Regions from separate parts of the Vibrio sp. V31_P5A7T61 genome, predicted to be linked through region 4. Evidence: predicted binding sites of a transcription regulator. Region 4 holds the regulator's gene; each other region holds the start of a gene.
What was found. The regulator PurR, encoded in region 4, represses purine synthesis genes. The targets are predictions, from matches to a motif close to TNANGNAAACGTTTNCNTNA.
Positions count from the first base shown of each region.

Region 1: a site for PurR is predicted at 3,390-3,409, ahead of pckA (phosphoenolpyruvate carboxykinase (ATP)). Genes of this name have one in related genera too.
Region 2: a site for PurR is predicted at 2,354-2,373, ahead of glyA (serine hydroxymethyltransferase). Genes of this name have one in related genera too.
Region 3: a site for PurR is predicted at 3,059-3,078, ahead of folD (bifunctional methylenetetrahydrofolate dehydrogenase/methenyltetrahydrofolate cyclohydrolase FolD). Genes of this name have one in related genera too.

Region 1 covers NZ_WXWI01000016.1:46,028-50,466, reverse strand. Annotated here, with positions in the region: gene CAG58_RS02350 (AsmA family protein) at 1-1,475, opposite strand, end outside; gene pckA (phosphoenolpyruvate carboxykinase (ATP)) at 1,584-3,212, opposite strand; gene hslO (Hsp33 family molecular chaperone HslO) at 3,552-4,439, opposite strand, start outside.
Region 2 covers NZ_WXWI01000033.1:28,362-32,800, reverse strand. Annotated here, with positions in the region: gene vexH (vibriobactin export RND transporter permease subunit VexH) at 1-1,387, shown strand, start outside; gene CAG58_RS07685 (YitT family protein) at 1,479-2,081, opposite strand; gene glyA (serine hydroxymethyltransferase) at 2,459-3,709, shown strand; gene lipA (lipoyl synthase) at 3,822-4,439, opposite strand, start outside.
Region 3 covers NZ_WXWI01000033.1:137,043-141,481, reverse strand. Annotated here, with positions in the region: gene CAG58_RS08215 (EAL domain-containing protein) at 131-916, opposite strand; gene CAG58_RS08210 (methyl-accepting chemotaxis protein) at 1,138-2,694, shown strand; tRNA gene CAG58_RS08205 (tRNA-Arg) at 2,739-2,815, opposite strand; gene folD (bifunctional methylenetetrahydrofolate dehydrogenase/methenyltetrahydrofolate cyclohydrolase FolD) at 3,149-4,021, shown strand; gene CAG58_RS08195 (NupC/NupG family nucleoside CNT transporter) at 4,113-4,439, opposite strand, start outside.
Region 4 covers NZ_WXWI01000025.1:103,555-107,993, forward strand. Annotated here, with positions in the region: gene glgA (glycogen synthase GlgA) at 1-319, shown strand, start outside; gene CAG58_RS05390 (alpha/beta fold hydrolase) at 533-1,357, shown strand; gene CAG58_RS05395 (TfoX/Sxy family DNA transformation protein) at 1,596-2,186, opposite strand; cyclic di-GMP riboswitch class I at 2,303-2,385, opposite strand; gene purR (HTH-type transcriptional repressor PurR) at 2,591-3,601, opposite strand; gene elyC (envelope biogenesis factor ElyC) at 3,984-4,439, opposite strand, start outside.

The DNA.
Region 1 (4,439 bases), on a different contig from region 4:
TGCAGTGGTAGGCCATCGGCATGCAATTCGAGTTGCCAAGGCGCACTGGCTGTTGTGGTATCCCAACGTGCTGTCGCATCAAGATACCCTTGTTCGAGAGGGAAAAAAGCTCGAGTGATATGCCCAAAGCCATTGTGGCTACTGACCTCGACAATCGCTTGTGAGGTTAGTGTTTGTTCAATACTGGCATTATTAGCACTTAAAGTCAGTTGCCCGTTCCATAATCCCCATCGTCCATGACGCTTCAATTCCAGCCCTTGCCCAGCAGCGTTGAATCCAGAGAGTTGCCAATGGGGGGAGTCAGCTAACTGAATCAGTTGTAAGTTATTTAAGTTCAACTGTTCAATGTGTAAGTTTTTTAAGGCAGAGAGGGCATGACTGGGTAATGAAAACTGACCAATTTGCTCTTGAATCCAGCGACTTCGGCTGATGGCCAGTCGATGTAGATAGAGCTCATCTGGGGTAACAAAGCCATTAAATTGAACATGCCCATCAAGCCAGTCGGCGGTAAATTCAGTGATCGTGATTTTTTGGGGAGTCAATTCCAGTTTAAACGTGGGTTCGTTCCATTGCTGATTTTGCCAGAGCAGACTATCGGCATTAAGGGAGAGATAGCCATTTTCTTGCTGCCACCAAGATGGGGTAAGTAATAGATTCTCGAGAGAAAAACTCACGTTATGCAAGGTAAGGTCACCTTGCTGAATATCGCTATTAAGAACATCTAAGCTATTAATATGAAATAGATGCTTTTCAATAAGTTGTCGCCAAGCCAGCGGAGGTAATGGTGAGTTTGGGGTGATATTTAAGCGATTGATGGTGGCATTCACTAATGACCAACCTTGTGGATACTGTTCCGCTTGGCCAGAAAAAAGCGCCTGTCGCCAAGCAAAGGAAAAGCCGTAAATGGTGCTCTGTTGCGCTCGATGATCGGCGTCAATCAATAATTGACTTAACGCTTCACCTTGCCAATAAACCTGTTCCGCAGATAACTGCAGTTTACCGTAAGGTAATGAGTGGGTCGTTGCTGGCCATTGCGGTTGCTCTATTTGACCGCTTAGGCCGCGGATGATCCAATCATGATGTACATAATCAATATTGCGTATCGCTAACTGATGCAGTGCCCACTGCTTAGGCCATTGATAACTCGGTAGTCCAGAAGAGAGATTTGCTCCATCGATTAATAGGCTATCAATTTGCCACTGCCCCTGTTTTCGTAAACGGGGGTTGAGCCAAATATCTACTTGTTGGGCGTGAAAAGGGTTGGATGAGAGATAAAGCGTTGGATTGATGAAACGAAAGTGCAGTGGATAAGTATACTCGAGTTGATGGAAAGTGACGGTTTGTGGCCATAGCTGATTAACGAACCATTGTGCGCAAGGGGTCAGGTAGCGAGTATGCAGTAGAGCGAAGAGCAATAATACACCACTGGTCATGACAAGAAGACTCGCGATACCCAGGGTCAGCAGTTTTTTCATCATTCTCTCATACTGTCATTATGCGAATGCATAGCTTGGCGTATCTTGCGTAGCGGTTCAAGCCAAAAATAGCCCCTCATTGCGAGGGGCTAGTCTAGTTATAATCGCTTAATCAAGCTGTGGGCCTGCACTCACTAATGCTTTGCCTTCCGCGTTGTCTGTATACTTAGCAAAGTTGTTGATAAAGCGAGCCGCAAGATCTTTGGCTTTGCTTTCCCACTGTAATGGATCGACGTAAGTGTCACGAGGGTCCAAAATCGCAGGATCAACCCCAGGTAAAGCGGTCGGGATTTCTAGATTAAAGATGGGAATCGATTTGGTTTGTGCTTGCTCAATCGAACCATCCAGAATCGCATCAATGATTGCACGAGTATCTTTAATTGAGATACGTTTACCAGAACCGTTCCAACCAGTATTGACCAGATAGGCTTCTGCGCCAGCTTGTTCCATACGTTTAACGAGTACTTCGGCGTACTGAGTTGGGTGTAAGGTTAGGAAAGCTGCACCAAAACACGCCGAGAAAGTAGGGGTTGGTTCGGTTATCCCACGTTCGGTACCCGCTAGTTTAGCGGTAAACCCAGATAGGAAGTGATACTTCGTTTGCTCAGGGGTCAGTTTCGATACTGGAGGCAGTACGCCAAAAGCATCGGCGGAAAGGAAGATCACTTTATTGGCATGACCACCTTTAGAGACTGGCTTAACAATATTTTCGATATGGTAAATGGGGTAAGAGACACGAGTATTTTCAGTCTTAGACCCATCATCAAAATCGATCGAGCCATCACCGCGCACAGTGACGTTTTCTAGTAATGCATCACGACGAATCGCATTATAGATGTCGGGCTCAGCTTCTTTGGATAACTTAATGGTTTTAGCGTAGCAGCCACCTTCAAAGTTAAACACGCCGTCATCATCCCAGCCATGTTCATCATCACCGATCAAAGCACGTTTCGGATCGGTAGAGAGCGTGGTTTTGCCAGTGCCGGATAGACCGAAGAAAATCGCCACATCGCCGTCTTTACCCATATTGGCTGAGCAGTGCATTGAGGCTATACCTTGTAATGGAAGGAAGTAGTTCATCATCGCGAACATACCTTTCTTCATCTCACCGCCGTACCAAGTGCCGCCGATCAGCTGCATTTTCTCGGTGAGATTAAATACGGTAAAGTTTTCTGAATTTAATCCCTGTTGTTGCCATTTATCATTGGTGCATTTCGCGCCGTTCATCACCACAAAGTCAGCTTTAAAGGTCGCTAACTCTTCTTCACTTGGGCGAATAAACATATTTTTCACGAAGTGAGCTTGCCAAGCAACTTCAGTAATCACGCGAATATTAAGGCGAGTATCTGGGTTAGCACCACAATAGCCGTCAATAACGAATAGACGTTTGCCTGATAGCTGTTTAGTAACAAGAGATTTTAGGTCATTCCAAACCGCTTGATTGATCGGCTTGTTATCATTTTTGGCGTGCTCTGAAGTCCACCATAAGGTATCGCGGGTAGTATCGTCATTGACAATAAATTTATCTTTTGGTGATCGGCCAGTGAAAATACCCGTATCAACAGCGACGGCTCCCAGCTCTGTCACGATGCCTTTTTCATAGCCAGCCAAATCTGAGCGAGTTTCTTCCGCGAACAACAGCTCGTAACTGGGGTTACGGATCACTTCTGTCGCGTTGGTAATTCCATATTGGGTAAGATCTAATTGTGCAGCCTTGGTATGTTCCATAACGGTCATTAGGTGCTCCTTATAAGGATTTTGTAGGGATTTTATGTAACTTTTTGTAATTGTTATCTGTTTACCATGCTAACAACGGGGTACCGAAAAAACAGGGAGCTAGCTCAAATATTATCCATGCCTTTTCGAAGATTATAAGCAACCCGTCACAGATACTGGCATTACCTATTCTATCGTGTACGCAAACCTTTGCGCTAGCGTAAATGATTAATATTCAAAAGAAAATAAGTATGCTGTACGGTATGGTTTTTACTTGATTTATAGGCGGTTTGCGCACAAAAAAAGCCAGCAAAATGCTGGCTGTAAGGTGATTTTATCGTGCTTGTTGAGCGATGAAAATTAATGCACCGTTGGATTGTTGGGGGCGCTCTGAGCAAAGAGTTCACTTACTTGGGCGCTATCAAAAGAGTAAGTCGTTCCACAATAATCACAGTGCAAGGAGACTTGACCCTCTTCGGCGAGAATACTGTTTACTTCGTCTTGGGCGATAGTGATGATCGCGGCGGCACTGCGTTCTCGAGAGCAGCCACAAACAAACTCAACGACTTGTGGTGTAAAGAGTTGCACCTTTTCTTGGTTATAAAGGCGATAGAGAAGCTCCGTCGCTTCTAGACCAAATAACTCACTATCTTTAACAGTATTCGTCAACTGTTCTAGATGCTCAAAGTCCTCTTCAGAACCGGTACCATCAGGCATCACTTGTAACAACATGCCTGCGGCATGAGGTTTGCTATCATGTTCACCAGTGCGGATCCATAAGCGTGTTTTTAATTGCTCTGAGCGCAAGAAATAACCTTCGAGCACTTGTGCTAGGTTATCTCCTTCAAGCCCGACGACACCTTGGTAACGCTCACCTTTTTTAGGTTCAATAGTGATGACTAAATAGCCGTTACCGACTAATTGATGCAGAGTGGCATCCGGGGCAATGTGCCCATCCCAGCGAGCGACACCGCGCATCTTTTGTTGATTATCGCCATTGATCACGACTAATGAAACGGGACCATCACCTTGCAGTTGCATGGTGATCGACCCTTCAAACTTTAACGTCGCCGTTAGTAAGCTGGTGGCGACCAATAGCTCACCGAGTAAGTGTTGAATTGGTACGGGGTAATCTTTACTGGTGATTATTCGTTGGTAAACATCATTGAGTTGTACCAATTCACCACGCACCGATAAGTCTTCAAACAGATAGCGATGTAATAGATTGTTGGGGGTTACTTGTGTTGT
Region 2 (4,439 bases), on a different contig from region 4:
AGCTAATATGGATTTGGTCGAATCACGATTAATGCCATTACTCGGCCAAGGCTTTTTAAAGTCTTTCAGTATTCAATCGCCAGCGTTTGGTGGTAACGCTGGCGATCAAACCGGCTTTGTGATCATGATCCTCGATGATTGGAATGAGCGCGATATCACCGCTCAACAGGCTTTGAATCATATACGACAAGCGCTGGCGGGTATTCCTGATGTGCGTGTGTTCCCATTTATGCCGGGTTTCAGAGGCGGCTCTAGTGAACCAGTGCAGTTTGTTCTTGGTGGATCCGATTATGAAGAGCTACAACAATGGACTGAGGTGCTTAAACAGCGTGCAACAGAATCACAGATGATGACTGGTGTTGACAGTAATTATTCAGAGAAAACGCCAGAACTGGTTGTGTCGGTTGATCGTCAGCGTGCCGCTGAACTCGGTATCAGTGTACAAGAGATTTCTAATACCCTAGAAGTGATGCTTGGTGGACAAAAGGTCACAACCTTTGTCGAGCGAGGAGAAGAATACGATGTGTATTTACGTGGTGACGAAAATCGCTTCAATAACGCTTCAGATTTGAGTCAGATCTACTTGCGAACAGCATCAGGGGAGTTAGTGACCTTAGACACTTTGACCCATATTGAAGAGGTTGCATCCTCGATTCGTTTAGCGCGTTACAATAAGCAAAAAGCGATCACTATGACGGCTAACCTTGCCGAGGGGTATACCTTAGGCCAAGCGCTCGACTTTTTGGATAAGACAGCTCAAGAGATATTACCGAGTGATATCACCGTCAGCTACTCGGGGGAATCAAAAGATTTTCGAGAAAATCAATCCAGCGTTGCGATTGTCTTTGCATTAGCTTTGCTAGTCGCCTATTTGGTCTTGGCGGCGCAATTTGAAAGCTTTATCAATCCGTTAGTGGTGATGTTCACTGTGCCTATGGGCGTGTTCGGTGGATTTGTCGGGCTATTTGTCATGGAGCAGGGGATGAACATTTATAGCCAAATTGGGATGATCATGCTGATCGGTATGGTGACGAAAAATGGTATTCTGATTGTTGAATTTGCCAACCAGCTGCGCGATCGAGGCTATGAATTCGAGAAAGCCATCATTGATGCTGCTGCGCGACGTCTACGGCCGATTCTGATGACGGCGTTTACCACTCTGGCTGGAGCGATACCACTGATTTTATCGACAGGAGCGGGCTATGAAAGTCGAGTTTCGGTCGGGACCGTGATTTTCTTTGGGATGGCGTTTGCGTCATTGGTGACATTATTTGTTATTCCAGCGATGTATCGACTGATTTCACAAACGACGCGTTCACCGGGCCACGTGGCTGCTGAATTGGATAAAGCGATCAGTCATGATGTGAAATCACGTGCAACCCATTAATCAATAATGAGCGCTGTTTTGATTAGCGTATAAAGAAAAACGCCTTAAACCGATGTCGGCTTAAGGCGTTTTTCATGACTAGCACTTAGATTTAAGGTTGATAAGTAACGTTATAGCGAGTGGGTTTGTGATTCATACTCAGTACTAGATTCAAGATAATCGCCCCAAAAATGGATAACAACATTGTACTGGGGCTAATAAAGAACAAAGAAGCACTCAGTATTAATCCGTCGATCACCATCTGTACATGACCCGCAGGTATTGCATGCCTATCTTGTATCGCTAAACAGAGGACATTAAAACCGCCTAAACTCGCGCGATGACGAAAAAGAATCAGCATGCCGAGGCCCATTAATAGTCCGCCCGCCAGCGCACAGTAAAATGGATTTATCTCACTAAGGGTAATGAACATGGCCAAATGATCAGTAAAAACCGAGACTAATGCCCCGCATAAGGCGCTATTGATAGCAAATCGACCACCGAAACGACGCCAAGCTAATAAATAAAATGGACTATTAGCTATAAAATACAGCCAGCCAAATGACCAAGGCAAAAAGTGGGTCATCAGCAGTGCCAATCCAGCGGTTCCGCCAGTCAGTAGTTCTCCAGCTTGGAGAAAAAAGACGCCTTGCGCTACTAAGAACGTTCCAGTCAGCATGGCGATTATATCTTCTTTGTGGGTGTGTTTATCCATTGCTACAGCTCAAAAGATCAATCGGATTAGAGGGAATAGTTGCGCGCTATAGTAATGAAAAGTCGCGATTTCCGGTAGCATACTAGGTGAAATTAAGGTAGATCTATGTCATTGGCGTTTTACAGGCTGTAAAGCGTAACATTGACACTTAAGCGATAGGTTCACGTTAAGCGGACTATTATCGTTAGTCATGATGAAAAAACTGCATGATATTTTATGTAATTTACACTTTATGAGACACGTTAAATTAGGTAGAATGCGCGCCATTAGGGTGACGAAAACGTTTGCGTTGGGTCATTGTGTGGTTTTTATGCCCAAAAGATACTAAGTCGTTTGGGGATAGCTAATTTCAGATAAATCTGAGTCAGGAGATACAGATGCTTAAGCGTGATATGAATATCGCTGATTACGATGCGGAGTTATTCGCAGCAATCCAAGAAGAAACGCTTCGTCAAGAAGAACACATCGAGCTTATCGCTTCAGAAAACTACACTAGCCCACGGGTTATGGAAGCACAAGGCTCTCAGCTCACCAACAAATACGCTGAAGGTTACCCAGGCAAACGTTATTACGGCGGTTGTGAATACGTTGATAAAGCTGAAGCATTAGCGATTGATCGCGCTTGTCAGCTATTTGGTTGTGAGTACGCTAACGTTCAGCCACACTCTGGTTCTCAGGCTAACAGTGCCGTTTATATGGCGTTGCTTAACCCAGGCGATACTGTATTAGGCATGAGTCTGGCTCATGGTGGTCATTTAACTCATGGCTCTCCAGTTAACTTTTCTGGTAAGCACTACAATATTATCCCATACGGTATTGATGAAAGCGGTAAGATCAATTACGAAGAGATGGAAGCACTGGCTCTTGAGCACAAGCCAAAGATGATCATTGGTGGTTTCTCTGCTTATTCGCAAATCGTTGATTGGAAACGGATGCGCGAAATTGCCGATAAAGTTGACGCTTACTTTTTTGTCGATATGGCACACGTCGCTGGTTTGATTGCTGCTGGGGTTTATCCAACGCCGCTCCCTTATGCGCATGTAGTGACCACGACGACCCATAAAACGTTAGCCGGCCCTCGTGGTGGTTTGATTTTGTCCAATGCGGGCGAAGAGATGTATAAAAAGCTTAACTCGGCCGTTTTCCCGGGTGGGCAAGGTGGTCCATTAATGCATGTTATTGCGGCTAAAGCGGTAGCATTTAAAGAAGCAATGGAGCCTGAGTTTAAAGAGTACCAAGCACGCGTAGTAAAAAATGCCAAAGCGATGGTGGCTCAATTCCAAGAGCGCGGTTACAAGATTGTTTCTAACAGCACCGAGAATCACCTATTCTTAGTCGATTTGATCGATAAAGGCATTACTGGTAAAGAAGCCGATGCCGCACTGGGGGCTGCGAATATCACCGTGAACAAAAACTCGGTACCCAACGATCCGCGTAGCCCATTTGTAACCTCGGGTATCCGTATTGGAACGCCAGCGATCACACGTCGTGGATTCACTGAGCAAGATGCACAAGATTTGGCAAACTGGATGTGTGACGTATTAGATAACGCTAACGATCAAGCGGTTATCGAAGCGACTAAACAGAAAGTGTTAGCGATTTGTCAACGCTTACCGGTTTACGCTTAATACTTTGTCATAGTAGATAAAATGGCCCGCTAAGCGGGCCATTTTTGTAACGTGATAACCATCAATCAGCAATATTGATTGATAGGCTGATAACCGTATAGATTTGATAGGGTTATTTGACTTCTAATCCCTTCGCTTGCAAATCCGCATGATAAGATGAGCGAACAAAAGGTCCACACGCAGCATGGGTAAAGCCAAGCTCAAGAGCGATCTCTTTTAGTTCATCAAATTCTTCAGGTGGCACGTAGCGCTCAACGGGTAGATGGTGACGACTTGGTGCCAAATACTGACCTAATGTTAGCATCGTCACGCCATGCTCTCGTAAATCTTTTAAGACTTGGATGATCTCTTCTTTAGTTTCACCTAAGCCCATCATGATCCCTGATTTTGTTGGTACATCAGGATGCTGCTCTTTAAACTTACGCAGCAATTCTAAAGACCATTTATAGTTTGCCCCAGGGCGCGCTTTACGGTACAGGCGTGGAGCCGTTTCTAGGTTATGGTTAAGCACATCTGGCGGATTGTCTTTGAGTTTTTCTAGCGCAATGTCCATGCGACCACGAAAATCAGGGACTAAGGTTTCGATACGGATCCCCGGATTGAGCGCGCGAATTTCGCGGTTGCAGTCTGCAAAATGTTCAGCGCCACCATCGCGTAAGTCATCACGGTCGACGGAAGTGATCACGACATACTTGAGCTTCATATCACGAATGGTTTCAGCGAGTTTTTT
Region 3 (4,439 bases), on a different contig from region 4:
TATACATCGCCGCTATAGACTATACCCAAACGAGTTGAAGTTGCAGGTAGGCGGCAAGTGAGTAAATCCCCATGAGCATAGGCAAACTATGTGATTGGGGTGAACGAACGTAGCCAACATCGCTGCAGCTTCAAGTAGGAAGGGTATTCAATATGTGGTCAATATCCGGTTTAGGTAAACACTCAAAACCAGGTTTAGCAAAGACATAACCTTGAATTAATGGAACGCCCAGTGCGATTAAACAGCCCAACTCCGCTAGCGTTTCAACCCCTTCGGCCAACGGTGTAATATTCAGATCTTTAAACATCGTTAAACAATTACGCACTATACTTTGTCGGGTCAGATCCACATCAATACCACGAATTAACTGCATGTCTAATTTAACGATATTGGTTTGAAAATCAGCCAAGAGATTCAATCCAGAATAACCAGAACCGAAATCATCAATCGCGGTTAAAAAGCCCAACGATTTATAATACTCCACTACTCGTTTAACGTGTGTCGTATCTTCAAATTTTTCAACTTCAGTAAATTCAAATAAAATCCGGGAGATAGGAAAATCATAGCGTTGAGCAGCTTCTATCGTTGTCCGCAAACAGCGCTCTGGTTGATAAATCGCATTCGGTAAAAAATTGATACTCAACATCGAATCTAACCCTAACTGGCTAGCGAGCTGAATCGCCTTTACTCGGCAAGTTTGATCAAACAAATAACGGTTATGCTCATTAATTTGAGAAATTATTGAGTAAGCAGACTGCTCCTGCTCGCCTCTCACTAATGCTTCATAGCCAAAAATCGTCCGATTTTTAACATCAATGATCGGCTGAAAAGCCATCGTAAATGAAAATTCCAGTCCATCATGAGATTGGCAGTGAGCACAACTCACACGAGAAACAGGATCAGAGCAAGAAGTCATAACTACGAGCCTTATCAAACAAACTTATACACCAGAAAATAGTAGCATAATAATCAAGCAAAACCTGCGATTCTTTAAAAGTAAACCGAACCGATTCTGATCCTATTTTTAAATAAGCAAGTGGATTTACCCTATTACGCCATAGCCGATTATCAAATTTGTATTACTCTTATTAATGGAAAGGATTTGATTCACTGCATCCCCTTGCTTAGGATATCGTTATGCGTAATAACCAACCAACGACCAATAAAGAAAAAACCTTTGACCCAAAAACCAAATTAATTACGGTGACCGACACCCAAGGTATTATTTTGGAATGTAACGATGCCTTCGTCGACATCAGTGGTTTCAGCAAGAACGAGCTGATTGGTCAACCGCATAATATCGTACGCCATCCCGACATGCCCGCTGAAGCATTTGAGGTAATGTGGCAATATCTAAAAGCAGGAAAGCCTTGGATGGGGTTGGTGAAAAACCGTTGTAAGAACGGCGATTTCTATTGGGTAGATGCTTATGCCACTCCAATTACTAAAAATGGAAAAGTCGTGGGTTATGAGTCTGTCCGTTCTTGTCCAGAGAGACAAGCAGTTGCTCGTGCAGAAAAGTTTTATCAACGAATTAAGTCTGGAAAATCAACAAAGTCACTAGCTTTGCTCGCGCACCCTGAATATCTATTGTTAAGTATCGCTTTCTTGTTCGCCATCGTTTTATGGAATATCGGTTACTCTCAACTCTCTGAGCGCTTTTTTCTATTGAGTGTTGTTATCTTCTCGGCTTGGATCTCATACTCACGCAAGAAAATGTTTGCATCACTCAGCGCACTACTGAAAAACTCATTTAGTCACCCGTTAGCGGTCAGCACTTATACAGACGATAGTGGCGATCTAGGAACGATTAAAGTCTCCCTCCACAGTCAAGCCGCTCATCTCAGTACCATTTTGGCGCGAATTGAAAACGCGGCCAGTGACGTTTCATCGGGCATGAAGCGTGGGCAAAGCTTAACTCAAAGCGCTCGTAAAGAAATCATACGCCAGCAAGCCGAAACCGAGACTGTCGCTGCGGCGATGAACCAAATGAGCACTTCAATCAATGATGTTTCCGAGCATGTTAATAATACGGCGGGGCAAGCATCAACAGCCAATACGTTGACTCAAAACGGCGTCACAACGGCCCACATTACTCGAGATTCAATTGAAAAGCTCAAACAAACGGTGCAGCAGATTGGTCACTCTGTTGAAAGTGTTTCTGAGCAGACCACAAAAATTGCTCAAGTCGCCCAAATCATTGAAAATATTGCTGAACAAACAAATCTATTAGCACTTAATGCGGCTATCGAAGCGGCAAGAGCTGGAGAGCAAGGACGAGGTTTTGCTGTCGTCGCTGATGAGGTACGCGTATTAGCGACTCGAACTCAGCAATCAACGCAAGATATCCACAATATTATTTCTGAGCTGACCGGTCGAGCTCAGCAAGCAGTAAACGTATCCAAAGTAGGCGTGCAAAATGCTGAAGAAGGACTAGGATACGTCTTAAAAAGTAGTGAAGTATTGGAAGGTATTTCACAGGCCGTTGAACAGATTGCTGATATGTCAGCACAAATTGCTACTGCGGTTGAGCAGCAAGCTCATGTAGCAGAGGACGTTAATCAACAAATCGTCAATATTTCAAACTTAGCGGCATCCACCCAACGGAGTGCAAATCAGTTGAATGACTGTATTAATGATGTCGATAAGGTCTCGGACGATTTGCATGAACTTGTCCTGCGCTTCAAAAAATAAGCGCCGATCAAAAAGCCCCAGTACAAGTACTGGGGCTTAAAATATGGCACGCCCTACAGGATTCGAACCTGTGACCACCTGCTTAGAAGGCAGGTGCTCTATCCAGCTGAGCTAAGGGCGCGTTACGGGAAAGGATTATACGAGTTCAAGCGCGTAAATCAACGCTTTTGACCGTTATTTTCTATCAAGTGCCTAAATATAAAGCAAAAGTACTATTTTAAAACGGGTTAACGAGTACATAACTCACGATGTCGTCGTCAGCCAACCACATAACGTCTTACTAAAATAGCATGACTCATCACTATTTAGCGGATCATCTTTACCGAATTTGAAACAGAAAAATCCGCACAAACATTAAAAATCAAATAGCAAACGTTTGCTTATGGATATTTTGCTTGTCATCTGCCACAATGCGCGCAAAATTTTGTGCTTTGCAGTGTAAGTAAGGAATGTTATGACGGCTCAATATATTGATGGAAAATTAATCTCGCAAACGGTGCGATCTGAAGTCGCAGCACGAGTAAAAGCCCGCACCGATTTGGGACTACGGGCTCCTGGACTTGCGGTTGTTCTGGTCGGCGAAGATCCGGCTTCGCAAGTCTATGTCGGCAGTAAACGCCGCGCCTGTGAAGAAGTCGGATTTGTCTCGAAATCTTATGATCTACCGGCAACAACGGGCGAAGCGGAGCTCTTAGCATTAATCGATACGTTGAATCAAGACGACACTATTGACGGTATTCTTGTTCAACTTCCTCTACCTGCTGGCATTGATACGACCCAAGTATTAGAGCGAATTGTACCGGATAAAGATGTCGATGGATTTCATCCTTACAATCTCGGTCGCTTAGCTCAGCGTATCCCTAAACTGCGCTCTTGCACCCCTAAGGGGATCATTACCTTATTAGAACGTTACAATATCGAATTGCGGAGTAAACATGCCGTTGTCGTTGGTGCATCGAATATTGTAGGGCGTCCAATGAGTCTGGAATTACTGCTAGCGGGATGCACAACGACAACCTGCCATCGTTTCACTAAAGATCTTGAACACCATGTTCGTCAAGCAGACATTTTAGTCGTCGCGGTCGGTAAGCCTAATTTTATTCCCGGATCTTGGGTGAAAGAAGGAGCTGTAGTGATTGATGTCGGTATCAACCGTCTTGCTTCTGGACAATTGATTGGTGATATCGATTTTGAAGTTGCACGCACACGAGCCAGTTTTATCACTCCGGTTCCTGGTGGGGTTGGCCCGATGACGGTAGCAAGTTTAATTGAAAACACCATGATGGCGTGCGAACAGTTCCATACTCAAGATAAAACGCAACTTTAATCACTCGCATTAATTATCTCTGATTAACAATGAGAAGTAACATGTGAGACAAAAACGGGGCGAGTAATAATCTCTCTCGCCCCGTTTATATTTATAGTGATAAGATCACACCAGCCAATGCAGCGCTCATTAAATTAGCCAAAACGCCAGCCCCAATCGCTCTAAAACCATATTGAGAGATAAAACTGCGCCGCTCTGGTACTAAACTCCCCAAGCCACCGATCAAGACCGCCATCGTCGAAATATTAGCAAAACCACATAAAGCAAACGTTATGATCGCTTGCGAATGTTCACTCAATTGTGATTGTACGTTGATGAATTGAATAAAAGCGACAAACTCATTGATGACGATTTTATTACCAATCAGCGATCCGGCGGTAATCGCCTCATGCCATGGAATGCCCAATAACCATGCTAT
Region 4 (4,439 bases):
GCCCTCAGAATTTGAAGCTTGTGGACTAAACCAAATCTACAGTATGGCTTATGGTACTTTACCTATCGTACGCGAGGTTGGAGGTTTAAAAGATACCGTACAAGATTATGATAAATACCCTCAGCAAGCGACGGGGTTTGGTTTTCAAGAGCCGTCACCAGCGGCATTATTGATCACGATGCAGAGGGCGTTGCTGTTTTATCTACAGCAACCTGAAGAGATGCTTAATGTTCAAATACGAGCGATGAGCAGAGATTTTGGCTGGCGTGAGTCTGCTCTTGAATACCTTAAAATGTACCGCTTAGCCATTTTTGACTAAATGTCTATGAAGACGGGAAGCGTCAATGCTTGTTGATCGGCTACCATCGTCTTTTCTTTTCTAATCACTTTCCTTTATACCGATGGGGAGCTTCCCCGTCGGTTTACCAATCGCCCGTTTAACAACAATAGATTTTTACAACTCAAAAACGATTTTTGACACTAAAATATGCTAATCTCTCAGTATCAATGATTTTGATTTTCTGTGGTATCCATGTCTCAATCTTTACTGTTTCATAAAGTTTATCCACATCCAACCAGCCGAGAATGGGTGGTGTTTGTGCATGGTGCGGGTGGAAGCTCGTCTATTTGGTTTAAGCAGATCAAAGCGTATAAGCAGCATTTTAATCTGCTATTGATTGATTTACGCGGCCATGGAAAATCTCATCGTCTTATCAAAGATCTGATTGCTAATCGATACACCTTTAAGACAGTGACCATTGATGTACTTAAGGTGCTGGATCACTTAAAAATAGCTTCAGCTCATTTTGTCGGGATGTCACTGGGGACCATTATCGTGCGTAATATTGCCGAATTGTCCGCCCAGCGAGTTCGCTCTATGGTATTAGGTGGCGCTGTCACTCGTTTGAATATCCGCTCTCAGCTTTTGGTGAAGTTAGGCCACCTCAGTAAACATCTCATTCCCTATATGTGGTTATATCGACTGTTTGCTTATATTGTCATGCCACAACGCAGTCAGAAAGAGTCTCGTCATCTGTTCGTTCGAGAAGCTAAAAAATTGTGTCAGCAAGAGTTTAAACGCTGGTTTACATTGACTGCGGAAGTCAATCCATTGATGCGTTATTTCAAAGATCGAGAGTTGCCTATTCCCACCTTGTATTTAATGGGGGAGCGCGACTATATGTTTATTCGCCCAGTACGCGAAATGGTCGCCGCGCATCGACAGAGTGAACTGTTGGAACTCCCAAATTGTGGTCATGTTTGTAATGTCGAGCAACCGGAGTTGTTTAACCAACTGTCGATTCAATTTATCCAGCGGCAAAGTACAGCAACGACTTTATCTCATTCAGTGACTTAATCTCAGTGTCAACTGATTGAATGGCACGATTGTTGGGCAGCTATGCTTGTCTTAAGCCAATCATGTTGTTGATTTATATTGATAGAGATTAGAGGAAATGGTTGGCGAGCTGTCAGCTTCAATTGTGCAAACGATATCGAAATGATTAAGGTCAAGGAATCATGATGCTTATTAGGAGGCGTTATGATTGGTAGATATACCCGCTACTGACTCTCAGTGAGCGGGCTAGATATCAAAATTAAAACAGGTTTTTTTTCAATTCTTCACGACGACTTGGAGGGATCACCGACCAATGTTTACCTTCGATTGCCCCTTCTAACGCCCACAATAACTCTAAACTGACATCAGATGAGTGACTTTGTCTGATCGCCTGATAAGCGGCGACAGCACCCGTTTGTTGCAACTGATCAACGGAATGAATGCCTGCTTTTTTGAGCATTCTTTCGGTTGCTAAACGTAGGTTAGGCAGATCTTTAAGACGAGTGGGTTTAGTCTGCTCTTGCTGCTCTCGCTCCGATTTGGCTTGGCGTAAGGCGACGGTTGCTTCCTGCAAAATGGTCGTTGGATCAAGCCAACAGGTATCAGGTAAAGCAAAGTACTTAGTTACCACAGGAAAGCCCCGTTTTTTATAAACGTAGGGCAGATAGCCTCTTTCGGTAAAAACTTTAGCAGATTCATCGTCAGCTCGAAGATGGAGTTGATTGTTGACGACTAAAGCGAACATAGTGTCATCGACAAAAATGCCGAAGCCACCAAACATTGAGCGCGACTTGACCTGGCCAAGCAGTTCGAATAGCCGCATTGAATCTTTTAATACCGGTTTATCCATGCTGTCATTCTCGGTGTATTAAGCAATTCGCCAGCAAAATCAGGTCCGAGAAAATAGCAAAACGTCAAAAAGCATAATAATAGGGGGAGTTGACTGCTTGTTTTAGCTATTTTGTCATCGGCAACCCCGCTACCTACCACTATGGTTTAGGCCGGAGGCTTTGCGTCCCATCTTTTCAAATGGTTTGCCCTGTGCGTGACACGTTTCATTATTGACAAAATAGTATAACTTGGATGTATAAAATAAACAAATCATTGAATAAATATCACACTCAGTGATTGTTTATATGATGTTTGTTTCATTTTGATTTGAATTAGGCAAAGATTGCCCCCCAATCGTGGCGCTAAGGCTACGATTGGGTTTGAAGTCTTTTTTGCTCAATAATGGGTCAATGAAGTGGTTATCTATTTAGCGGTGAGTTTTTTGACTGAGTCACGTTCCACGATTTCAGGGTGCATTTCAAAAATACGTCTTTCGTGTTCTTTATCTTTGATGCGCTCCAACAATATTTCAAACGCATTTTTCCCAACACGGCGTTTAGGTTGATGGACCGTGGTCAGTGGCGGAGAGAAATATTCGGCTAACTCAATATTATCATAACCAATGACTGACATATCGTCTGGCACGCGTATGCCACGTTGCTGTAAACGGCTGATCAGACCTAATGCCATGGTATCATTAAAGCAGAATACCGCGCTCGGGCGTGTATCCATAGCAATGATTTTATCCGCGGCTAGAACGGCAGTATCGCATTCGAAATTGCCTTCTAAAATCCAATCTTCTTTTACCGTTAGGTTGGCTTCTGCCATGGCACGCCGAAAGCCTGCGATACGTTCTTGACAGGCGGCTTTAACAAAGTGACCACTTAGACAAGCAATTTCAGTGTGCCCATTTTCGATCAAATATTTCGTTGCTAGATAACCCCCTTCTTCAGAGTTATCAATGATCTTATCGGCTTGTGATGTTTGCGGGCCCCAATCCATAATAACTTTAGGTATCGAGGGATGACTCTCTAACATCTCAAGTAACTCTTCCGTTAAATCGGAGCACATGACCAACATACCGTCGACCCGCTTTTCAGCAAGCATACGAATATAGTCACGTTGTTTCTCGTAGATACCACCAGTATTGCAGAGGATCAGTGTATAGCCTTGGCGATAGCAATAGCTTTCAACACCATCGATCACTTCAGAAAAGAATAGATTGGTGGATTGAGTCACCAACATACCGATCGTACGCGTGGTGTTACATTTTAAGCTGCGTGCGACGGCGCTTGGTGCATAATTCAGCTGTTTAACCGCGTCCAAGACTTTTTCTTGAGTGGTTTCTGCCACAAAACGTGTTTTATTGATGACATGAGATACGGTTGTTGTCGATACGCCTGCTAGGCGTGCAACGTCTTTAATCGTAGCCATAAAATTATCCTGTCGGTGACTGCTCGGCGTTAGGTAACTAGAGCAGTAGTTATGTCCCGAAAGTGCAATCGCCCTGTTAGGAGATCGTGATAGGAGAGAGGTTTGTTTTAAGCACTGTCGATGCTGCCTTTTTACAACGTCTCATTCTTCGGGTATAGGCTAACGTCAGCCTAAAAGTAATAAAAACACAAAAACCGCTGTTAAATAGCGGCCTATTGGTTACATTTAATCTTGTTAATAACCAGCAAGATTCTAGACTGCAACGCAGTAACTCGCAATCAAATTCGGCCCATAATCCTTCCAATTGATGTTAAATGTGCACAATGTTTATCAAGTTGTGCACCAAACCACTTTTTCGACGATGCCGCTTATAACAAGAATATCAATCACCCTCTACGGCAGGCGATGATTCATTCAATTTGGGTTCATGGCTCACCCAATCGCGCATGGCTTGCCATATTAGCCCCATGGTTTCATACCAATACCGCTCAGTTTGTTCTAAATAGAGCGCTCTCGGGATATATTTATCCCAAGCTTGGCTGATATTCGTTTGGGCAAGATAATTTGTCGGCGCAGGGATAGGCGTTAGCCCTGCAGATTGAAATTCATTCATTGCACGGGGCATGTGGCTGGCCGAGGTGACCAGAACCAGAGTGCGCTGCTGAACAAAAGCGGCCGCTTGTCTTGCTTCTTCCCACGTATCTTGCGCCGTCTCAAGCAAAATAATGTCTGATTTTGCGACACCAAGCGCAAGCGCCACTTTAGCCAGCATGCGTGCATGACTCATTTCACTCCCGCCTGCATAACCCGATAGGATCAGTTTTGCGCCAGGGTACAT